3 regions of the Enterobacter sp. 186315 genome follow, and region 1 is predicted to be linked to each of the others. Evidence: riboswitches for the same ligand, from Rfam matches in the RefSeq annotation. Region 1 holds a riboswitch; each other region holds the start of a gene.
The links. A riboswitch is a leader RNA that binds a small molecule or an ion and turns the genes downstream of it on or off. The one in region 1 is predicted to bind thiamine pyrophosphate.
Positions count from the first base shown of each region.

Region 1 (7,919 bases):
GACCACGGCGATACTTCCCACGCCGGTTTCCAGCACCGCCGGGGCGCGTTCAAGGCTAATCCCGCCGATGGCGACGGTCGGGTAATCGGCCAGACGCTCGATATGGCGAGCAAGCTGCGCCAGCCCCTGCGGCGCCGACGGCATCTGCTTGGTCTGCGTCGGGAAGACGTGGCCGAGGGCGATATAGGACGGACGCGCGGCGAGGGCGATATCAATTTCCATGTCATCGTGCGTTGACACGCCGAGCCGCAGCCCCGCCTCGCGAATGGCGCTCAGATCGGTGGTCTCCAGATCTTCCTGACCCAGATGCACGCCGTAAGCGCGGTGCTTAATCGCCAGCCGCCAGTAGTCGTTGATAAACAGCCGGGCGCTGTACTGCCGCCCCAGCACAACGGCGGCGACCACGTCGGCCTCTACCTCGTCATCGCGCTTATCCTTGATGCGCAGCTGAAGGGTGCGAACGCCGGCCTGTAGCAGACGCTCAATCCACATCACGCTGTCCACCACCGGGTAAAGGCCGAGCCGGAAGGGAACCGTTGGGAAATCGGGCTGGTACATTATGCCTCCTCTTTTTTGAGGTAGATCTCGCCGCCTTTCGCGCGGAAGTTCTTGGACATCTCCGCCATTCCCACCTCGATGGCCTGGGCGGCAGCGTAGTCGCGCACCTCCTGGCTGATTTTCATCGAGCAGAATTTTGGCCCGCACATGGAGCAGAAGTGCGCCACTTTGCCGGACTCCTGCGGCAGAGTTTCGTCGTGATAAGCGCGGGCGGTGAACGGGTCGAGGGCCAGGTTGAACTGATCTTCCCAGCGGAATTCAAAGCGTGCCTTCGACATGGCGTTATCGCGGATTTGCGCCCCCGGATGGCCCTTCGCCAGATCCGCCGCGTGGGCGGCGATTTTGTAGGTGATCAGCCCCTGCTTCACGTCCTCTTTGTTCGGCAGGCCGAGGTGCTCTTTCGGCGTCACGTAGCAGAGCATCGCGCAGCCAAACCAGCCAATCATCGCCGCGCCAATCCCGGAGGTGAAGTGGTCGTAGCCCGGCGCGATATCGGTGGTCAGCGGCCCCAGGGTGTAGAACGGCGCTTCGTGGCAGTGCTCCAGCTCTTCGGTCATGTTGCGGCGGATCATCTGCATCGGTACGTGTCCCGGGCCTTCAATCATCACCTGCACGTCATACTCCCAGGCAATTTTGGTCAGCTCGCCCAGGGTATGCAGCTCGGCAAACTGCGCTTCGTCGTTGGCGTCCTGAATCGAGCCGGGGCGCAGGCCGTCGCCCAGCGACAGCGAGACATCGTGGGCCGCGCAGATTTCGCAAATCTCGCGGAAATGTTCGTAGAGGAAGTTTTCCTGATGATGGGACAGGCACCATTTCGCCATGATCGAACCGCCGCGCGAGACAATCCCGGTCAGGCGTTTGGCGGTCATCGGCACGTAGCGCAGCAGCACGCCCGCGTGGATGGTGAAGTAATCCACCCCCTGTTCGGCCTGCTCCAGCAGCGTATCGCGGAAGGCCTCCCAGGTGAGGTTTTCTGCTATGCCGTTCACTTTTTCCAGCGCCTGATAAATCGGGACGGTGCCGATCGGAACCGGGCTGTTACGCAAAATCCACTCGCGGGTTTCGTGGATGTAACGCCCGGTGGAGAGATCCATCACCGTGTCCGCGCCCCAGCGGGTTGACCACACCAGCTTTTCCACCTCCTCTTCGATAGACGACGTCACGGCAGAGTTACCGATGTTGGCGTTCACCTTCACGAGGAAGTTGCGGCCAATAATCATCGGCTCGGATTCCGGGTGGTTGATATTGGCGGGAATAATGGCGCGCCCGGCGGCCACTTCGTCACGCACAAACTCCGGGGTGATATTTTCCGGCAGGCGCGCGCCAAAGCCCTCGCCCGGATGCTGGTGGCGCAGCACCTCGCTGCGGATGCGCTCGCGGCCCATGTTCTCGCGGATGGCGATGAACTCCATCTCTGGGGTCACGATCCCCTGACGGGCGTAGTGCAGCTGGGTCACGCGTTTGCCCGCTCTGGCGCGTTTTGGCGTCAGCAGGCCGGTAAAACGCAGTTCGTCCAGACCGTCGTCAGCAAGGCGTTCCTTGGTATACGCGGAGCTTTGCTCGTTTAGCGCCTCGCTATCGGCGCGGGCGTCAATCCACGGCTGGCGCAGCTTTGCCAGCCCCTGCTGCACGTTAATCGCCACCTCAGGGTCGCCGTAGGGGCCGGAGGTGTCGTACACCGGGATTGCTTCGTTCTCTTCAAACTGCGGGTGCTCTTTGCTGCCGCTGATAAGGGTAGGGCTTAGCTGGATCTCACGCATCGGCACGCGAATATCCGCCTGGGAGCCGGTAATGTAGATCCGTTTTGAGTTGGGGAAAGCGGTGCCTTCCAGAGTGTCGATGAAGCGTTGTGCGTTTGCGCGCTGTTCGCGGCGGGTCAGTTTTGTGGCAGACATAGCTCATTCCAAAAGTGAAGGACGTGGCTTGTCAGACGACGGATGAAGCAAGAGGAGATCGCCCGGAGGCGATACAACAGCAGATAGACTCTTGTTCCCTTCGCAGGTATTAGCCTGATCAGGTTCCGCGGATCCCGAATTAACGGTCTCAGCCTGCGTTTTGGCAACGCTAGGCACTCCGACAAGAAAAATCCCCCTCCGAAGAGGGGCGAATGTTTGTAAACTACTCGTTAACGACTCAGAACTCAAGCGGGTGGCGCGACGTTCTCTTCGTTGCCGAGCTTCAGATTGTTATCCAGCGCCAGGCAAATAAGCTTATCCTCCAGCGTGAAGCGCTCTTCCAGCGCCTCGCCCAGATCGGACAGCGCCTGCTGGAACTCAAGATAGTTATCGTGATCGATAGCGTTCTCAAGCGTGGAGTCGTAGTAATCCATAATCTGCTGGGTATTGTCCTCCAGCTGCGGATAAAGCCTCGACGCGGTTAATGCGAGACCTGTGCCTTCCATTTCGCGGATAATGCGCTCATAAATATTGAAATGGCCGTCGGACAGGTAGTCGACCAGGCTCTGACAAAAATCATCCAGCGCTTTTTCGTTCAGACGCATGTAGGATTCTTTGCCAGGCTTAATACCGACCAGATTGTAATAAGCAACGAGCAGATGCTTGCGCACATGTAGCCAGCGATCCACCAGTGTGTTACTTCCTCCAACGCGCTCTGTAAGGCTTTCTAGCTGGTTTAACATGTTCGACTCCACAAGGTTTAGAATTAACTCTGCGTACCCAAAATGTAATCACAATGCTAACAACATGTCAGTGAAGCGAAGGTAGTGCAATAGATATGGATCGTATTATTGAAAAATCAGATCGCGGCTGGTGGTTAGTCTGCCACGAACAAAAATTATGGCTTCCTGCGGGCGAAATCCCGTTTGGCGCGGCGGACACGTTCGATCTGGTGGGGCAACCTGCGCTCAGGATCGGCGAGTGGCAGGGCGAGTCGGTATGGCTGGTTCAGCAGGCGCGCCGTCAGGATATGGGATCCGTTCGCCAGGTGCTCGATCTGGATGTCGGGCTGTTTCAGCTTGCCGGTCGCGGCGTGCAGCTCGCGGAGTTCTACCGCTCGCACAAATACTGCGGCTACTGCGGCCACACCATGCACCCGAGCAAAACCGAGTGGGCGATGCTGTGCAGCCACTGCCGCGAACGCTACTACCCGCAAATTGCCCCGTGCATCATTGTCGCCATTCGTCGTGATGATTCCATTTTGCTGGCGCAGCACACCCGCCATCGCAACGGCGTGCATACCGTGCTGGCTGGGTTCGTCGAAGTGGGCGAAACGCTGGAGCAGGCGGTCGCGCGCGAAGTGATGGAAGAGAGCGGCATCAAGGTGAAAAACCTGCGCTACGTCACCTCTCAGCCGTGGCCCTTCCCGCAGTCGCTAATGACCGCCTTTATGGCTGAATACGACAGCGGCGAGATCGTCATCGACCAGAAAGAGCTGCTGTCGGCGGACTGGTATCGCTACGACGATTTACCCCTGTTACCGCCGCCGGGCACCGTGGCGCGTCGCTTAATTGAAGATACTGTGGCAATGTGTCGGGCCGAGTATGAGTAATGTTACACTGGAGCCATGACGCTTAAGGAACTGCAAAAATGACCGAACTGAAGAACGATCGTTATCTGCGCGCGCTGCTGCGCCAGCCCGTTGATATCACCCCCGTGTGGATGATGCGCCAGGCAGGCCGCTATCTGCCAGAGTACAAAGCCACGCGCGCGCAGGCGGGCGATTTTATGTCGCTGTGCAAAAACGCCGAGCTGGCCTGCGAAGTGACGCTCCAGCCGCTGCGCCGTTTTCCGCTGGATGCTGCGATCCTCTTCTCGGACATTCTGACCATTCCTGATGCGATGGGCCTCGGCCTCTATTTCGAAACCGGCGAAGGCCCGCGTTTCACTTCGCCTGTCAGAAGTAAAGCCGACGTCGATAAGCTGCCGATCCCCGATCCGGAAGACGAGCTGGGCTACGTGATGAACGCGGTGCGTACCATTCGCCGCGAGCTGAAAGGCGAAGTGCCGCTGATTGGTTTCTCCGGCAGCCCGTGGACGCTGGCGACCTACATGGTGGAAGGCGGCAGCAGCAAAGCCTTCACCCTGATCAAAAAGATGATGTACGCCGAGCCGCTGGCCCTGCACGCGCTGCTCGACAAGCTGGCGAAGAGCGTCACCCTCTATCTCAACGCGCAAATCAAAGCGGGCGCGCAGTCGGTGATGATTTTCGATACCTGGGGCGGGGTGCTGACCGGGCGTGATTATCAGCAGTTCTCGCTCTACTACATGCACAAAATCGTCGATGGCCTGCTGCGTGAAAACGAAGGCCGTCGCGTACCGGTGACCCTGTTCACCAAAGGCGGCGGTCAGTGGCTCGAAGCGATGGCGGCGACCGGCTGCGATGCGCTGGGTCTCGACTGGACCACCGACATCGCCGATGCGCGCCGTCGCGTGGGCGACAAAGTGGCGCTACAGGGCAATATGGATCCGTCTATGCTCTACGCGCAGCCTGCGCGTATCGAAGAAGAGGTGGCAACCATTCTGGCCGGTTTTGGTCAGGGCGAAGGCCACGTCTTTAACCTCGGTCACGGCATCCATCAGGATGTCCCGCCAGAACACGCTGGCGCCTTTGTGGAGGCAGTACACCGACTTTCTGCGCAATATCACAAGTAAGGAGTGGTTATGGATCTCGCGTCATTACGCGCTCAACAAATCGAGCTGGCCTCATCGGTTATCCGGGAAGATCGTCTGGATACGGACCCACCGCAGTACATTGGCGGCGCGGACGTGGGGTTTGAGCAGGGCGGTGAAGTGACGCGAGCGGCGATGGTGCTGCTGAAGTATCCCTCTCTTGAGCTGGTGGAGTACAAAGTCGCGCGTATCGCCACCACCATGCCGTACATCCCCGGCTTTCTCTCTTTCCGTGAATATCCCGCGCTGCTGGCAGCGTGGGAGCAACTTTCGCAAAAACCTGACCTGCTGTTCGTTGACGGACACGGGATCTCGCACCCGCGGCGCTTAGGCGTTGCCAGCCACTTTGGTCTGCTGGTAGATGTACCGACGATAGGCGTGGCGAAAAAGCGTCTGTGTGGCGCATTCGAACCGCTCTCCGCCGAGCCCGGCGCACTCGCGCCGCTGATGGATAAAGGCGAGCAGCTGGCCTGGGTCTGGCGCAGCAAAGCGCGGTGCAACCCACTGTTTATTGCCACCGGCCATCGCGTCAGCACGGACAGCGCGCTGGCGTGGGTGCAGCGCTGCATGAGAGGCTACCGTTTACCCGAGCCGACGCGCTGGGCAGACGCGGTGGCGTCCGCGCGTCCGGCATTCGTTCGTTGGCAGGAAATTCAGCGATGATTCAGGTAAACTGCGGCTAATTTTCGATTCGAGACATCATCATGTTACAAAACCCAATTCACCTGCGCCTTGAGAAGCTGGAAAGCTGGCAGCACGTCACCTTTATGGCTTGCCTGTGCGAGCGCATGTATCCCAACTACGCCGCCTTCTGCAAGCAGACGGGCTTTGGGGATGGCTTTATCTATCGCCGCATCCTGGACCTTATCTGGGAAACGCTGACGGTGAAAGACGCGAAGGTGAACTTCGACTCCCAGCTTGAGAAGCTGGAAGAAGCCATTCCCGTGGCAGATGATTTTGACCTGTATGGTGTCTACCCGGCTATCGATGCCTGCGTCGCGTTAAGCGAACTGATCCATTCCCGCCTGAGCGGTGAAACACTGGAGCACGCGATCGAGGTCAGTAAGGCTTCGATTACTTCCGTGGCGATGCTGGAAATGACCCAGGAAGGTCGGGAAATGACCGACGAAGAGCTGCGTGCGAACCCGGCGGTTGAGCAAGAATGGGACATTCAGTGGGAAATATTCCGACTTTTGGCCGACTGTGAAGAACGCGACATTGAGCTGATAAAAGGGCTGCGCGCGGACTTACGTGAGGCGGGGGAGAGCAATATTGGTATAATTTTTAACCAATGAGACAACAAAACGTGATTTAACGCCTGTTTTGTCACTCCTCGACTCTTCCCTTTCGCCCCCGGACTGGTCTACATTTGGGGGGCGAAAAAAAGTGGCTATCGGTGCGTGTATGCAGGAGAGTGCTTTTTTGGCATTTTCGTCGCACTCGATGCTTAGCAAGCGATAAACACATTGAAAGGATAACTTATGAACAAGACTCAACTGATTGATGTAATTGCGGACAAGGCTGATCTGTCTAAAGTGCAGGCTAAAGCTGCTCTGGAATCTACCCTGGCTGCTATTACTGAGTCTCTGAAAGAAGGCGATGCTGTACAACTGGTTGGTTTCGGTACCTTCAAAGTGAACCACCGCGCTGAGCGTACTGGCCGCAACCCGCAGACCGGTAAAGAAATCAAAATCGCCGCAGCTAACGTGCCGGCATTTGTTTCTGGTAAAGCACTGAAAGACGCTGTTAAGTAAGACGCGTGGCAGTGAACAGTTTTAACAGAGGGGCGGTAACGCCCCTTTTGTCTGTCTGGCGCGGCGTATTCGCGCTGGCAGGCGTGCTGTTGCTCTCTGCCTGTAGCCATGACTCCTCCCTGCCACCCTTTACCGCCAGCGGCTACGCTGACAACCAGGGCGCCGTCAGGATGTGGCGTAAAGACTCCGGCGACGAAGTCCATCTTCTCTCCGCCTTCAGCCCGTGGCATAGCGGAAGCACCTCCACTGCCGAGTATCGCTGGCAGGGTGAAAGCCTCTCGCTTATCGAGCTGAATATCTACAGTAAGACCCCCGAACATGTGAAAGTGCGTTTTGACGATCGCGGCGACCTGAGCTTTATGCAGCGCGAAGTGAGCGGCCAAAAACAGCAGCTTTCAAGCGATCAAATCGCCCTCTATAAATATCGAGCCGAACAGATCCGCCAGACCAGCGATGCGCTCCGTCTGGGACGCGTGGTGCTGCGCCAGGGGCGCTGGCATAACGATGGCACGGTTACCACCTGCGAAGGGCAGACCGTGAAGCCGGATCTCGAATCCTGGGCGACGGAACACATTCAGCGTCGTCAGCGTCATTCTTCAATGGACGTGAGCGTGGCGTGGCTTGAAGCGCCGGAAGGCTCTCAGCTGCTGCTGGTGGCGAACGAAGATTTCTGCACCTGGCAGCCGACAGAGAAGAGTTTTTGACGTAAATTCCCTCTCCCTTGAGGGAGAGGGTTAGGGTGAGGGGGAAATTACTCGCCCTGCTCACGCGCTATCGCGCGATAACCAATATCCTGGCGGCTGAAGCTGCCGTTCCAGTGAATATCCGCCATCAGCGCGTACGCGCGTTTCTGCGCTTCCGCTACGGTATGGCCCAGCGCGGTAGAGCACAGCACGCGCCCGCCGTTGGTCAACACGCGATCGTCATCAGCCAGTTTGGTTCCCGCGTGGAACACCTTCCCGCCGTCTACTTCTTCCAA
Region 1 is NZ_JBPTTK010000031.1:18,041-25,959, forward strand. It holds gene thiE (thiamine phosphate synthase) at 1-558, opposite strand, end outside; gene thiC (phosphomethylpyrimidine synthase ThiC) at 558-2,453, opposite strand; TPP riboswitch at 2,532-2,644, opposite strand; gene rsd (sigma D regulator) at 2,699-3,196, opposite strand; gene nudC (NAD(+) diphosphatase) at 3,292-4,065, shown strand; gene hemE (uroporphyrinogen decarboxylase) at 4,104-5,168, shown strand; gene nfi (deoxyribonuclease V) at 5,178-5,849, shown strand; gene ACSVHP_RS21725 (YjaG family protein) at 5,891-6,481, shown strand; gene hupA (nucleoid-associated protein HU-alpha) at 6,668-6,940, shown strand; gene ACSVHP_RS21735 (DUF1481 domain-containing protein) at 6,952-7,644, shown strand; gene purD (phosphoribosylamine--glycine ligase) at 7,692-7,919, opposite strand, start outside.

Region 2 (7,919 bases), on a different contig from region 1:
CAACTTTGCCGGCGATGTTCTGATCTTTGAGGATTTTCAGCGTCGTCAGACCGGTTGCCATCGCGAGCTGGTTGCCACGGAAGGTGCCGGTGTGGTGACCAGGTGCCCAGGCATCGAACTGCTTTTTGATACCGAGAACGGCCAGCGGCAGACCGCCACCGACGGCTTTGGACATCACGATGATGTCTGGCTCGATACCCGCGTGTTCAAAGGCGAAGAATTTACCGGTACGGGCAAAGCCAGCCTGAACTTCGTCGAGGATCAGCAGAATGCCGTGTTCCTGAGTCACTTTACGGATGCGTTGCAGCCACTCGGCCGGAGCCGGGTTCACGCCGCCTTCGCCCTGAACCGCTTCCAGAATAACGGCCGCAGGTTTGCGCACGCCGCTTTCTACATCGTTAATCAGGTTGTCGAAGTAGTAGGTCAGCGCTTTCACGCCCGCTTCGCCACCGATACCCAGCGGGCAGCGGTATTCGTGCGGGTAAGGCATGAACTGCACTTCTGGCATCATGCCGTCGACCGCTTCTTTCGGAGAGAGGTTGCCGGTCACGGACAGCGCGCCGTGGGTCATACCGTGGTAACCACCAGAGAAGCTGATGATACCGCTACGACCGGTCACTTTTTTCGCCAGCTTCAGCGCCGCTTCAACGGCATCCGCACCGGAAGGACCGGTGAATTGCAGGCAGTACTCTTTGCCCTGACCCGGCAGCAGTGAGAGCAGGTATTCGGAGAACGCGTCTTTCAGAGGCGTTGTCAGATCCAGGGTATGTAACGGCAAGCCGCTGGTAATGACATTTTGGATGCTTTTCAGCACATCAGGATGATTATGTCCAAGCGCGAGGGTGCCTGCGCCTGCTAAACAGTCAAGGTATTCTTTATTATCTGCATCGGTGATCCACACGCCGTCTGCTTTAGTAATCGCTAAAGGCAGCTTGCGCGGATAACTCCTGACGTTAGATTCAAACTCGGCCTGACGGGCCAGATAGGTTTCGTTGCTTTTATGGGCATCTACAGTGTCAATACGGACTTTATCCGTCATCATATCACTCCTACAACCGCCGCTTCGTTATGAGCAACGATTGAATAAAAAGTTAAAAAACAGATGGGGCCTGAAAAAAACGCCGCCAATATAGAGCCTTTTGCCACGGGGCTCAATGGTTAATTTGTTTACTGTTTTGTTACGCAGCAGTTAGGGGAGGCAGCATCATAAATCCCGGTCATAGGTACAGGGGTTTTATAGTGTAAAATCAGCAGGTTGAAACACCTCTGACCTCTGTGTAAAGGTACTCATTAGAGTGTTACAAATCGTGCCTTTTTTTGATCTAAAAAGAGGCTTGACGCCCCCTGAAGATAATAACTTCTACGTAGCCTGACGGCTGGAGGCGGTCAAAAGCGGGATGAGGTGATTCTTATGCTGCTAAGTACATTGATTTATTATCGTAAAATAAATAACGCCCATAAAAAAGCCAACCGCAACCAGCCCTAGCGACACGAGGGTGCTACAAAGGATTAATTTCATTACGTTGAGATCATTACAGAGGAAGAGATTATCAGCGCTGAAATAGTGGCGGCCTGTGCCGCCAGTATTTTATTTCGTTAACTGGCTATTCACGACCTTATCGTTTTCAACCACTAAGCGTAAAATATACCCGCTCTTGTGCCATTCGCCATTATTCGGCTTCCAGCCTTTAGACAGCAAATATTCCGCCACGTCGGAAATGGGTTTATTCATGGCATACGCCGCATCAGCAGACAGCGCTTTATAGCCTGAGCCCGCTTTGGCGTTCTGGGCTTTGGTTTTGGTGATGTCACAGGTCCCGTTGGCATCGCTCACCTGCGTACAGCCAGAGTGCTCCAGCTGCGCGCGGTATTTTGCGCTAATCGCGTGAGCAGGCGAAATGGCTACCACAGATAAGAGAGCTAACAGCGCTAGTTTCATTTTCATAACGACGTTCCTTTAATGATAAAGATATCAGTGGTGCTTTTTCTTTTCTTTTGAATCGCTTACCGCATCATGGGCGTTGGCATAAGCCGCCGCCATCGAGGCATTATTGATGGACGCCTGCCGCGTTTGCTCCCCAATGTAACAGGCATCCAGGCTGACGCCTGTGGCCTGGCATTCAGCGATGCGCTGTTGCGGAGTAGAGCAGCCTGTTAACAGGGTAGCCCCTGCCAGGGCGATTAACATGATTTTTATTTTCATATATTTACGTCGTTATATTTTTGCTATCAACATGGATTAATTAACGGTGTCGCTTAACGCGCCGACGTCAGAGTTTATAAATCAGGCATAACGTCCTGAACGACCAGCCTGAGTCGTCTTATCAGATGCCACTTCAAGAGCGTTATTTTGTCTTTTCCAGAGGGCGGTGAAAGCTGGCGTTTCTACCCTCCTGATTAGAACCCGTGGACCGGCATTCCCGTTGTCGCCTGCGCCTTGCGTTTCGACGATGCTGACGCTGTCCCATTCGAACTTCACTTTGCATAGCGCAGTGTAAGCATGAGCCACGGTTACGCCAGACACAGCCAGAGCAATAATTGTTTTGTTCACTCGCATGTAAAACACCATCATTAACGTATTGGGTAGGTTCAACTGGCTTGCTTTGCGGCATGGACAACGCTCTTCTAAGGGCCTGCGCCAAAGAGGTTAAAAGCGGTCAAAACGCCCTTTAGTTTCGTGACTGAACTATCAATTAAAGCCAAACTGATGATCTTGATCTAAATCATGTGTCTAATGAATAGGTTTAAGGTCATGTTATTGTTTTTGTTAATGTTTACATTGAGTTGGGAGTTGCCGCTTTCGGATGCTGAATGAGGATAAGGGCTTGATTGGCATCTGGTTGTGCTGTTTTTATAACCAGTTTGAGAACGACTTAATGTTTCAGGTGAAAGAGGCTAAGGCGATTAATGAAGGCGCGGGCAGGGCGTTGAGGCAAATAAAAAATTTTCCCTGCCGGCGTTCATCACGCTCTTAACCTTCCAAGCGAATAAAAGAGATGCGTGAAAAACGTGTTGCTTCCGGCCTTTTGCCCCGGGAGAATGATTGATACAGTTTATGTTTAAGTAACTGATTGAATAAATTGTAATTTTTCTCGGGGGCCTTCTTTGTGAGGGCAGAGAAATACCCGTATTACCTGATCTGGATAATGCCAGCGTAGTCCTGGCGACTATCATCATATAAATCAAAAGATTATTACTCCTTTTCGTCCCGTATTGTCCAGCCGTAACACATTGAGGCTCTCCAAATGGGACACAAAACCATTCGCCACACCGTTAAACGTAACGGGGTTTATTATGTTCGTTTTCGCTTGCCTGATATTAAGTTTTTCCGTTAGTCGTTAGAGACTGACAGCCACACCAGGCGCAGTTGCTCATGTCTTTTGCTTCTCCTGTAATTCCTTTGGTTCAACGTGGAACCATCCAACCGGATCACTTCGGTAGGCGTCTTTCTGAGTATGGCAATAGTTTGAAGCAGCAGAACGAACAATGGCTGGCGCAACAATTTCTGAATGATGTGCGGCGCCATATTCAGCCAATGGTTGCTCAGGAAGACCGCGAGGTTGTCACTCCTTCGCGAAATGAGGAAGAACACACTGAAGCTCAACCAGAACACGTGTTAACAATGGCTGGCGTGTGGAATATGTATAAAGATGAGAAAGCCCAAAACTGGACGAAGGCAATTTAACAGGCCAATGAGCGCTTTATGGAAGTCATGTTAATTGTCCTCGGTGCATCAACAGAAGTAACGAAGATAACCAAGCAGGACATCATGCAGGTGATGGAAGTTGTTGAAAACATGCCAAAGCGCGTTGTACAGCCTTATCGGTCGATTACTGTTCAGCAACTAACCGAGTGGGATTTCCTTGTTTCGTTAACCATCAATGGAAAGTGAAGATTTTCTAGCCTGTGTCGGGTAAGAACATGCATAAAATCGGCAAGGTCTTGGCTGATGTCCGTGATCAGCTGGGTATTTCGTATCTTGATGATTGTGGACAGCGCCGACTGGCAAATTCATTCCGGCAAACCATGATTTTAACCTATTAAGCTGGCAGGGTTGTAACTTGGCACATCTGCAACAGGTAATCGTTCATGAGAAAAGCGGATCAGGAATCACCCAGGATTATCTGCATATGTTTCCTTTATTTTCAGTCTGCTATTTGAATGATGGTCTTCACTGGGAATGATGAAATCAAAATTTTGTCTACCATTTTGATGCCGATCAAAAAAGTCTTTAGGAATCATCTTGAAATGGAGGTTCAGAGTATTCATATAGTTTGAGTATTCATTTCAAAAGGAAATTGGATCTATGGCAAATTGCGAAGATCAGCATCGTTACTGGGATTTTTTTGAAAAGCTTCCTGACGATCAAGGAGGAATGGGTAGACATAAATGTTGTGGTTGCGCGTATGAAAAAGGTTATGAAGCAGGTATAAGGCGCGATGAAACACTTTGGATTAATTTAGATTCCCTTCCTGAAAGCCAAGCTGGAAATGTAAGGCATAAGAGCCCGCATGCTGCCTATGCTCAGGGGTATCTTGACGGAATATCTATGTCTTATGGAAAAAGTAATCGTTGATGAAACTTATCGAAGGGAGAAGAAATGACTAGCCGAAGAATTGCTTATGCCTATTACGATCCAAAATGGAACAAATCAACGATGCCAATTGTAGCGCTAAACAGAGTTGAAGTTGAGCCGTTGGAATATGAAGCAGAAATGAAAGGATATCTTCACTGTCCTTCATGCTATGAACCTTTGTTAAGAGTTCCAGGAGATCCAGCTGTGTCTATCATGGCGAATGGCGCTGAAGCTCTTTTTAGACACTACCCTGATGAAGACGCACCGTATTGCCGTTTACGAAGTGGGATCATGGTTGGGAAAAAATACGATAACGAAGCCGAAGCAGCACAAGCCGTTGAAGATGGTGAACTTATTATTATTAGTGGTTTCAAGCAAGAGCGGCCTCAGAATAACGCAAGACAACATGATGAGGAACATGCTGAACTGGTTGAAACAGAATTTGAAAGTGAGAATGGGCCGCCTGTTAATGTTCCTGCCTCTAGGCATGAAGGCCAGACCTTCAACCTACCAAGTAAGGTGACAAGCGTTCAATCGTTGTGCACCAATTTTCGCCAAAACTACTATCGAGATATCCACGTTGCGGTAGGGGACCATGTATATCATTATGTTTTAGCAGAGTCTTTGAAAGAGGCTGCTGAGATCGATTCTGAAGATGATATTCCCAATTTTTATTTTGGAGAAATTGTACGCATAGATCGATTTGAACATAACAGTCACGTATTTTTGAGGCACCCTAGGCTTGTTGGCAATGTCGATTTCAGAATATCTGCCAGTAATGGTGATTTGGATGCCAGAGGAATTACTCAGGCAAACGCATTGAGGCGGATTCTGCTCTTTTTTGGAAAAATAGCCTCATGTGGTGCAGGATACTGGTCCAAAGATAAAACGTGGGGAGAAATTGCCATACTTCCAGCGAAGTATGAGGATTTTCTTCGTACGAACTACAGACGTGACGAAGAGTAATTTTCAACATGTTTCAAATAGCAGGGGCATTTTTTTTTGCCCCTGACTAGCGTCAGTGTAATTGTCACTCATCCTTTCACACATTGCCCAAAAGGTTCGCTTTAGCCGTTTACAGCACTTCCCGCTAGCATTACTATCCCGTTCAGAGATTAATGAGAAGCATTAATCTCAAACTTTTGATTTTGTAGTAAATGACTCGGGGTGCCCTTCTTTGTGAAGGCTGAGAAATACCCGTATTACCTGATCTGGATAATGCCAGCGTAGGGAAGTCAGATGCCTTCCCGGACATCGCTTCTTCACGCAAGGCAGGAGCGATACCATGCAGCCTGACCTGCTCGATCTACACGTTTTACATCAGTTCCGAACCCGTTCTCCGCTTACCCACTGTATGACCAACGATGTCGTACAGACGTTCACGGCCAACGTGCTGCTGGCGCTTGGCGCGTCACCTGCGATGGTGATTGAGGCCGAAGAGGCCGAGCAGTTCGCCGCGCTGGCGGACGCGCTGCTCATTAACGTCGGCACGCTCACCGCGCCCCGGGCGCAGTCGATGCGCCGGGCGATTGAAAGCGCCGTGGCGGCAGGCAAGCCCTGGACGCTCGATCCGGTTGCGGTGGGGGCGCTGGCGTTTCGCACCCGCTTTTGCCAGCAAGTTCTCTCCCTCCAGCCTGCCGCCATTCGCGGTAATGCCTCCGAAATCCTCGCCCTTGCCGGGATGAGCGCGGGCGGGCGCGGCGTGGATACCACCGATACCGCCGCCAGCGCGCTGCCTGCGGCACAGGCGCTGGCGCGGCAGACCAACGCGATTGTGGCGGTGACCGGGGAGGTGGATTACATCACCGACGGGCAGCGCACCCGGTCGATAGCGGGCGGCGATCCGCTGATGACCCGCGTGGTGGGAACGGGCTGCGCGCTCTCGGCGGTAGTAGCGGCCAGCTGTTCGCTACCCGGCGACAGGCTCGACAACGTGGCGGCGGCCTGCGGCTTTATGAAACGCGCCGGCTCGGTTGCCATAAGCCACTCTCGCGGCCCGGGCAGCTTCGCCAGCGCGTTCCTCGATGCGCTCTACGCGCTGGAGGATCGCGCATGAAGCGAATCAACGCATTAACCATTGCCGGGACCGACCCGAGCGGCGGGGCGGGGATCCAGGCCGATCTCAAAACCTTCTCGGCGCTGGGGGCGTACGGCTGTTCCGTTATTACCGCGCTGGTGGCGCAAAATACGCGCGGCGTGCAGTCGGTGTACCGCATCGAGCCTGATTTTGTGGCGGCGCAGCTCGATTCGGTGTTCAGCGACGTGCGCATTGATACCACCAAAATCGGGATGCTGGCGGAAACGGATATCGTCGAGGCGGTGGCGGAAAGGCTCAGGCGCTATGAGGTGCAAAACGTGGTGCTCGATACCGTGATGCTGGCGAAAAGCGGCGACCCGCTGCTCTCATCCTCGGCGGTGGATACGCTTCGTAAAAAGCTGCTGCCGCAGGTGGCGCTGATCACGCCAAACCTGCCGGAGGCCGCCGCGCTGCTCGACGCGCCGCATGCGCAAAACGAGCGCGAGATGAAAGCCCAGGGCCACGCGCTGCTGGCGATGGGCTGCGGGGCGGTGCTGATGAAAGGCGGTCATCTTGATGATGCCGAAAGTCCGGACTGGCTCTTTACCCGCGACGACGAGGTGCGTTTTACCGCCCCGCGCGTGCAGACCAAAAACACCCACGGGACGGGATGTACGCTCTCGGCGGCGCTGGCGGCGCTGCGCCCGCGCCATCAGAACTGGGGCGATACGGTACAGGAGGCCAAGACCTGGCTTTCTGCCGCGCTGGCCAAAGCCGATACTCTGGAGGTGGGTCACGGTATTGGGCCGGTTCATCATTTTCATGAATGGTGGTAGATCGTATACTGGCAGGAAACCTCACGCCTGAGAAAAACAGAGATGGAACAAGCGCATACCCGGTTAATCGAGCAGTTACTGGAGCGAATTTCCGCACCGGACAACACGCCCCTGTACCTGAAGTTTGCCGACACGGTGAAAAACGCGGTGCGCAGCGGCGTGCTGGCGCACGGCAATATCCTGCCGGGCGAGCGCGATCTGAGTCAGTTAACCGGGGTGTCGCGCATTACGGTGCGTAAGGCGATGCAGGCGCTGGAGGAAGAGGGCGTGGTGACCCGCGCCCGCGGCTACGGCACGCAAATCAACAATATCTTTGAATACTCCCTGAAGGAGGCGCGCGGGTTTTCTCAGCAGGTGGTGCTGCGCGGCAAAACGCCCAACACGCTGTGGGTGAATAAACGGGTGGTGAAATGCCCGGAAGAGGTCGCCAGCCAGCTCTCGCTGCCCGCGAACAGCGATGTCTTTCTGCTTAAGCGTATTCGTTACGTGG
Region 2 is NZ_JBPTTK010000007.1:156,098-164,016, reverse strand. It holds gene ACSVHP_RS10545 (diaminobutyrate--2-oxoglutarate transaminase) at 1-1,042, opposite strand, end outside; gene ACSVHP_RS10540 (hypothetical protein) at 1,589-1,945, opposite strand; gene ACSVHP_RS10535 (hypothetical protein) at 1,973-2,203, opposite strand; gene ACSVHP_RS10530 (hypothetical protein) at 2,285-2,557, opposite strand; partial or broken gene ACSVHP_RS10525 (hypothetical protein) at 3,246-4,184, shown strand; gene ACSVHP_RS10520 (hypothetical protein) at 4,307-4,576, shown strand; gene ACSVHP_RS10515 (hypothetical protein) at 4,601-5,542, shown strand; TPP riboswitch at 5,730-5,826, shown strand; gene thiM (hydroxyethylthiazole kinase) at 5,862-6,632, shown strand; gene thiD (bifunctional hydroxymethylpyrimidine kinase/phosphomethylpyrimidine kinase) at 6,629-7,429, shown strand; gene ACSVHP_RS10500 (GntR family transcriptional regulator) at 7,472-7,919, shown strand, end outside.
Region 2: another riboswitch for thiamine pyrophosphate. It lies ahead of thiM (hydroxyethylthiazole kinase); the one in region 1 lies ahead of thiC (phosphomethylpyrimidine synthase ThiC).

Region 3 (7,919 bases), on a different contig from region 1:
CGTTTCGTCGGCCCGACCCGTCCGCTGGTGCCGATGGTGGCGGGGATGCTGGATCTGCCCGTCGCGAAATTCGTGGTTCCCAATATCATCGGCTGCGTCTTCTGGCCGCCGTTTTACTTCCTGCCGGGGATCCTCGCGGGCGCGGCTATCGATATTCCTGCCGGAATGCAGAGCGGCGAGTTTAAGTGGCTGCTGCTGGCAACCGCGCTACTGCTGTGGATAGCGGCATGGCTGTGCTGGCGGCTATGGCGAAGCGCGAAAGCGTCCGTCGATCGTCTGACGCGTTTTCTCCCGCGCGCGCGTTTGCTGTGGCTTGCCCCGCTGACGCTGGGCGTCGCGGTGGTGGCGCTGGTGGCGCTGATTCGCCATCCGCTGATGCCGGTGTATGGGGAGATTTTATTGAAGGTGGTGAGCCGATAGGGGGCTCCCGGACACTGGAGTCGCTGAAACAGTTCCCTCTCCCCGTGGGAGAGGGCCAGGGTGAGGGCATCAGCCCGCACGGATCCCCAACAGCGCAGACGCCTCCGCTTTCCCACTCAGCAGCGCCTCCGTTTCCCCATCCCATACAATACGTCCCTCTGCGATCACCACCGATCGCGGGGCGATACGGGCCGCGTCTTCAATGCTGTGCGACACCATCAGCATGGTCAGCCGCTGGCGCTCGCAGACGTCTTTCACCAGCGCCAGCATCTCCTGACGCAGTGCCGGATCGAGCGCGGAGAAAGGCTCATCCAGCAGCAGCACCGGCTGTTCGCGCACCAGACAGCGCGCCAGCGCCACGCGCTGACGCTGGCCGCCTGACAGCGCACCCGGCAGTCGGTCGAGAAGGTCGGTTAACCCCATCTGCACCGCGATGGTGTCCAGCTTCGCGCGCTGGGCCTCGGTCAGCTTCATCCCCGGATTCATACCGAGCGCGATGTTTTGCCGCACGGTCAGGTGGGTAAACAGGTTATTTTCCTGAAACAGCATCGACACCGGGCGACGCGCGGGCGGCGTGTGGGTATGGTCCCGGTTCTCGATCGTCAGGGTGCCGCTCGCCGGTTGCAGAAAACCGGCAATCAGGTTGAGCAACGTACTCTTTCCGGCACCGCTTGGGCCAAGCACGGCAATCATTTCGCCCTGACGCACGGAAAGGGAGAAACGCATCGGCAGATGCTGATAGAGCCAGGTTACATCAATCAGTTTTAACATCGCGTCCCGGAAGTTTTTCGATAACGGTAAAAAGGGCAAAGCAGAGCAGCAGCAGCAGTAGGGCCGTCACCGCGCCGTCCTGGCTGCGGTATGAGCCGATTTGCTGATAAAGCCAGAAGGGCAGCGTGCGGAAATCCTCGTTGCCAAATAGCGCGACCACGCCGAAATCCCCAATCGACAGCACGCTGGCGAAGGCCAGCGCCTGCGCAATCGGGCGCTTCAGGGCGCGTAGCTCCACCACCTTTAGCCGCTGCCAGCCGCGCATGCCCAGCGACTGGCACAGTAAACTGTAGCGGCTGTTCACGTCGCGCATCGGGTTTTCGAGCACCTTGAGCGCGTAGGGAATAGCCATTAAGGCGTTAGTGAAAATCACAATGCCATCGGCGCGCTCGGGCAGGCCGACGGTGCTGTTGAAGAGTAAAAAGAAGCCGGTTGCCAGCACGATGCCGGGCATCGCCAGAATCAGCATGCCCGTCAGTTCCAGAGCCTGCCCGGCTTTGCGTTGCTCGCGGGCGTACAGCTCGCGGCTGCTCCAGAGCAGCATCAGGGTCAGCAGCACGCACAATACCCCGGCTCCGAGAGCGATGCGCAGCGAGGTAAAGGTCGCCTGCCAGAGCACGGGCTGTTGCAGCACCGAAAGCATGTTCAGATTCACCCCATCCACCACCACCGCCAGCAGCGGCGGCAGCAGAAGCAGGAGCGCCAGCGTAATCAGAACGATATCGCTTATCCGACCGTGCAGGCTGTCCTGCGGATCGCGCCAGCCCGCAATGTGGTTATGTCCCACGGGAATCGCTTTGCTTAAGCGCTGGCTCAGCAGCACCAGACCCAGGCAGCAGATCATCTGCACGATCGCCAGCAGCGCCGCGCGGCCCGGATCGTAGTCGTAGCTCAGCGCCTGATAGATAGCCAGCTCGATGGTGGTCGCCTGCGGCCCGCCGCCGAGAGAGAGCACGGTGGCGAAGCTGGCAAAGCAGAGCATAAAGATCAGCGCGGCGACCGGGGGAATTTGTCGGCGCAGCCACGGCCATTCAACGAAGCGGAAGAACGACCAGCCGCGCATATCCAGCTGGGCGGCAAGCTGACGCTGCTCGCCGGGAATGCTTTCCAGCGCCTGTAAAAAGAGGCGCGTCGCCATCGGCATATTGAAAAAGACGTGTGCCAGCAGAATGCCTTTCAGCCCGTAGGGAGAGAAATTCCACTCCAGGCCGAGCAGGGCAAAGAGCGAGGCCAGCCAGCCCTGACGCCCGTAAACGCTCAAAATACCGAACACCGCCACCAGCACCGGGAGGATCAGCGTCATGGCGCACAGGCGCAGTAACGCCTGTCTGCCGGGGAAGCGTCTGCGGTAAAGGGCGCGGGCGAGGAAGATGGCGGGCACCACCGACAGCAGCGCCGAGAGAAACGCCTGCCAGAACGAGAAACGGATCACGTGCCACAGGTAGCTGTCGTGCCAGAGCGCGAGCAGATCGCTATCCGGCGCGTTAAGCCACAGCGCCAGAAATGCCCCCAGGCTGACCGCCACCATCAGAACGGCGGCGAGCAGTCCGGGGAGCAGCCAGCCGGGGATCAGCGGCTGACGGCGCGTTGCCATTCACTTACCCATGCGGCGCGCTGTGCGGCCACCTGCTGCGGCGTAAACTCCAGCGAGGTCTGCGGTTTTGTCAGCTTTTCAAAGCCTGCTGGCAGCGCAACGTCGGTGACCGGGTACATCCAGTTGCCGGTCGGGATAGCGTTCTGGAACGCCGGGGAGACCATAAACTTCAGGAACTTCTCTGCCAGCTCAGGCTGTTTGCTGGCGGCGGTGCGCGCAGCGACTTCCACCTGAAGGTAATGACCTTCCGCGAAATTGGCCGCCGCGTAGTTATCTTTCTTCTCGGCAATAATGTGGTAGGCCGGGGAGGTGGTGTAGCTCAGCACCAGATCGCTCTCCCCTTTGAGGAACAGGCCGTAGGCTTCGCTCCAGCCTTTGGTCACGGTGACGGTTTTCGCCGCCAGCTTCTGCCAGGCTTCCGGCGCTTTATCGCCGTACACTTTTTGCATCCACAGCAGCAGGCCGAGGCCCGGGGTGCTGGTGCGCGGATCTTCATAAATGACGCGCCACTTCTGTTCGCCTTCGACCAGTTCTTTCAGGCTTTTTGGCGGGTTTTTCAGCTTGTTCTTGTCATAAACAAACGCAAAGTAGCCGTAGTCGAACGGCACGAAGGTGTCATTCTTCCAGCCGCCGGGCACCTTAACGGCATCCGCCGCGACGCCGCTTTTAGCGAACAGTTTCGTCTGCGAGGCCGCATCCAGCAGGTTGTTATCGAGACCAAGCACCACGTCGGCTTTGCTGTTTTTGCCTTCCATGCGCAGACGGTTGAGCAGCGAAACGCCGTCTTCCAGCGCCACGAACTTCAGCTCGCAGTTGCAGTCGGCTTCAAAGGCTTTTTTCACCACCGGGCCAGGGCCCCAGTCGGCAGAAAAGGAGTCGTAGGTGTAGACCGTCAGAACGGGTTTCGCAAAAGCAGGCAGCGCAAACAGCGCCAGCAGGGGAAGAACTATTTTTAACACTTTGCACCTCAAAGTTGAGTGGCAAAGGATTTTGAGAGACAGCCTCAAATCCCTTCGCCGGCGTTATCCGGATCAGGTTCGACGGGTATTATCTCAGCGCACATCAGTGATGCAGCACCCCGTTGAGAACGACAGTATTGTAATGATTTGGTGAATATTGCGAAAGCATTATGGCTCCGGCGGCGCAAACCAGGCGGATTTAAAATCAAACCAGCCGAGGGTATTCATCCGCAGGCCGCGCATACTGCGCTGGCCCTGGATCATCAGCCAGTGGTGGATCAGCGGCACAATTGACTGTTCCGCCAGCAGCTGCTGGCACCACACGGCCAGGTTCATCTCCCCCGCGCGCCACTGCGTGGCATCCTGCTGCCAGTCCCGTTCAATACAGTGCTGAATGAGCGGCACTTCATACAGGTGCGAAAACAGGGAGAAATCGAGCGGCAGGGTAAAGTTAGCACTGTTCAGCCAGATATCGCTGACCTCGTCGCCACGGTGCCAGTCGTCGTAATCCATCTCCCGGATCTCCAGCGTTACCCCCACCGCGGCGAGGAGTCTGGACATGATCCTGGCGATAAAACGGTGCTCGACATGTTCGCGGTAGTAGCTAAGGGTGATGGACTCCAGCCCGGCCGGCTTTTCGCACTGCTGCGGATGGGCGTGGTGCCAGCGGGGCAGCAGGCCGTAAGCCGGGAACCAGTAGGTTTGGTACTGCTCTTCCGCGTGATAAATCAGGTTTGCCGGTGCGAGAATGTGGCTTATCCACTTTCGCACCTCCCTGTTTGCCCCGCGATGGGTGCGGCTGTCAAACAGCAGATAGTAACAGCCCTCTTCAAGACGGCTCTCCACCGCCTTTTCGCCGCGCGTTGGTCCTTCAAGCGTCAGTCCGACGCTCAGCTCTTCGTTGATATCCGGCAGAACCCAGACGTTAACTTCGTCGATCAGGGCGCGATAACCAAAGTAGTCGTCGAACGCGCGGATCTTAAGCTGATTATTGTTATTGCGCGCCACCGAATAGGGCCCGGTGCCAATCGGCACGCTGGCGAAGTTGGCCATGGAGTGCCATTCGGCAGGCAAAATCATTGACGGGACATATCCCAGCAGCCACGGCAGCCATTTGTCCGGCTGCGACAGTTCGATGTCCAGCGTCCAGGCGGTGGGAGAGTGGATACGCACGATATGCGAATAGAGCGGCAGCCTGCGGGCGCGCTCCAGAGTGGCGATCGCGTCGCTCATCTCCAGCTCGCGGCCGTGATGGAAATGAATGCCGGGGCGTAAGAAGAAGCGCCAGTGCAGGGGGGAAATTTGCTGCCAGTGGTGGGCGATATCCGCTTCCAGTTCCCCGTTTTCCTCATTTATGCGCGTCAGCCCGCTGAAGATCTGCCGCGCCATGTGGGTTTCAGAGCGGCGTAAGGCGCTGCCGGGCAACAGGTTTTTCATCGGACGGTAATAGACAACCCGCAGGATGTGCCGCCCCTGACGGAAGCTTCTGCCGAGGTGCGACACCAGCATCTGCCGAACGGCGGCCTTATCGCCGACAAGCTGAACCAGCTGATCGATTCGATCCTGCTCAAGAAGATCTTCCGCCCGCTGCTGCTGTAGCGCCAGCCCGGTGTAGAGGAAGGTCAGACGCGAGCGCTTGCCGCGTCCTGCTTCCGCCTCCCAGCTTAGCCAGCCCTGCTGCTGCATGGTGTTGAGCAGGGTGCGCATGTGGCGGCGCGAGCAGTTCAGCAGCTCGGCCAGCTCGTTCAGCGTGGTTTCCTGCGACTGCCCTTCGCAGCACTGCCAGAGGCGGATAAATTGTTGTTGCAGACGACCAGAGGGCATAAAAGAGGAACTCCTGACAAAAAATCAGCAATTTATTAATCCCTATATTAGGCCAATAATTCTTCCCGATGAAGCGAGGAGGTAAATTATGAAGAGGTCAACCGCACGTCAGTTTTACCAACGCTATTTTTCAGCGACAAAGGGAGTGTCCTGGCTGGCCCGCCAGTCTGCTGAGCAGCGGCTGAAAATGCTGGAAGATCTGATGCAGTGGGATGTTACGAATCCGACCTCTTCTCGCTAACTCGCCTCGATCATGTGTGACTGAGTATTGGTGCTAATCACCGGCCAGCAAAATGTTTTTGCTGGCTTTTTTCGTTTAGTATTCCTGCCCATATCGAACGGCTTTCACAAGGATTTTGTATGCTCTGGTTGATGACGATGGGTCGCCGCCTGAACGGCGTGTACGCCGCTTTTATGCTGGTGGCCTTTATGATGGGCGTGGCCGGGGCGCTACAGGCACCCACCCTGAGCCTGTTTCTGAGCCGTGAGGTCGGCGCGCAGCCGTTCTGGGTCGGCCTGTTTTATACCGTCAACGCCATCGCCGGGATCCTGGTTAGCCTGTGGCTGGCAAAGCGTTCCGACAGCCAGGGCGATCGCCGCAAACTGATCCTCTTTTGCTGTGCGATGGCAATTGGTAACGCCCTGTTATTCGCCTTCAACCGCCACTATATGACGCTGCTTACCTGCGGCGTGCTGCTGGCATCGCTGGCGAATACCGCCATGCCGCAGCTTTTCGCCCTGGCGCGTGAATACGCGGATAACTCTGCGCGGGAAGTGGTGATGTTCAGCTCGGTGATGCGTGCCCAGCTTTCGCTGGCGTGGGTGATTGGCCCGCCGCTGGCGTTTATGCTGGCGCTGAATTACGGCTTTACGATGATGTTCAGCATCGCGGCGGGGATCTTCGTCATCAGTCTGGCATTGATAGCGTTTGCGCTGCCGTCGGTGGCGCGGGTCGAGCAAACGACGGATAAGCCGTTAACCGAGGTGAGCGGCTGGAAGGACAAAAACGTCCGCATGTTGTTTATCGCCTCCACGCTGATGTGGACCTGCAACACCATGTACATCATTGATATGCCGCTGTGGATCAGCAGCACGCTGGGCCTGCCGGATAAGCTGGCCGGTATTTTAATGGGCACCGCCGCAGGGCTTGAGATCCCGGCGATGATCCTGGCGGGCTATTACGTTAAGCGCTTCGGCAAGCGCGCGATGATGATCGTCGCGGTGGGGGCTGGAGTGTTGTTCTATCTGGGGCTGATTTTCTTCCATACACGCGAGGCGCTGCTGGCGTTGCAGCTGTTTAATGCCGTGTTTATCGGGATTGTCGCGGGGATCGGGATGCTCTGGTTCCAGGACCTGATGCCCGGACGCGCCGGATCGGCCACGACGCTGTTTACCAACAGTATCTCCACCGGCGTGATTCTGGCGGGGGTTATTCAGGGGGCGCTGGCGCAGAGTTACGGGCACCCGTCGGTTTACTGGGTGATTGCGGCGATTTCGCTGGTGACGCTGGCGCTGACGTGTCGTGTGAAAGATATCTGATAAAAAAAAGGCCCGCAGCAGGCGGGCCCGTTTCATTTAGCCCATAAACGCAGGCTGTTTATTCTCGTAGGCGGAAATCGCCTCTTCGTGCTGCAACGTCAAGCCAATGCTGTCCAGGCCGTTCAACATGCAGTGGCGGCGGAAGGCATCAATGCTGAAGCTGTAGCTTTTATCTCCGGCTTTGACGACTTCGGCTTCCAGATCCACTTCAAACGAAATGCCCGGATTGGCCTGAACCAGGGCGAACAGTTCGTCGACCTGCTCATCACTGAGCGTGACGGGCAGCAGCTGGTTGTTAAAGCTGTTGCCATAGAAAATATCGGCAAAGCTCGGTGCAATAACCACCTTAAAGCCGTAGTCGGTCAACGCCCACGGTGCGTGTTCACGCGATGAACCACAGCCAAAGTTTTCCCGCGCCAGCAGAATCGATGCGCCTTTAAATTCCGGGAAGTTCAGCACGAACTCGGGATTAGGCACCTCGCCTTTGTCATCCAGAAAACGCCAGTCGTTAAACAGGTGCGCGCCAAAACCGGTGCGGGTTACCTTCTGTAAAAACTGCTTAGGAATGATTGCGTCGGTATCGACGTTGGCCGCGTCCAGAGGGACAACCAGGCCCGTATGTTGGGTAAATTTCTCTGCCATGATTGTCTCCTTATTTCAGGCTGCGAATGTCGGCGAAATGGCCGGATACTGCCGCAGCGGCGGCCATTGCCGGGCTGACCAGGTGGGTACGCCCACCGCGGCCCTGACGGCCTTCAAAGTTACGGTTACTGGTGGAGGCGCAACGCTCGCCCGGGTTCAGGCGGTCATTG
Region 3 is NZ_JBPTTK010000002.1:317,196-325,114, forward strand. It holds gene ACSVHP_RS03870 (DedA family protein) at 1-420, shown strand, start outside; gene thiQ (thiamine ABC transporter ATP-binding protein ThiQ) at 490-1,191, opposite strand; gene thiP (thiamine/thiamine pyrophosphate ABC transporter permease ThiP) at 1,175-2,785, opposite strand; gene thiB (thiamine ABC transporter substrate binding subunit) at 2,761-3,744, opposite strand; TPP riboswitch at 3,776-3,876, opposite strand; gene sgrR (HTH-type transcriptional regulator SgrR) at 3,913-5,568, opposite strand; gene sgrT (glucose uptake inhibitor SgrT) at 5,657-5,809, shown strand; gene ACSVHP_RS03900 (sugar efflux transporter) at 5,929-7,107, shown strand; gene leuD (3-isopropylmalate dehydratase small subunit) at 7,144-7,749, opposite strand; gene leuC (3-isopropylmalate dehydratase large subunit) at 7,760-7,919, opposite strand, start outside.
Region 3: another riboswitch for thiamine pyrophosphate. It lies ahead of thiB (thiamine ABC transporter substrate binding subunit); the one in region 1 lies ahead of thiC (phosphomethylpyrimidine synthase ThiC).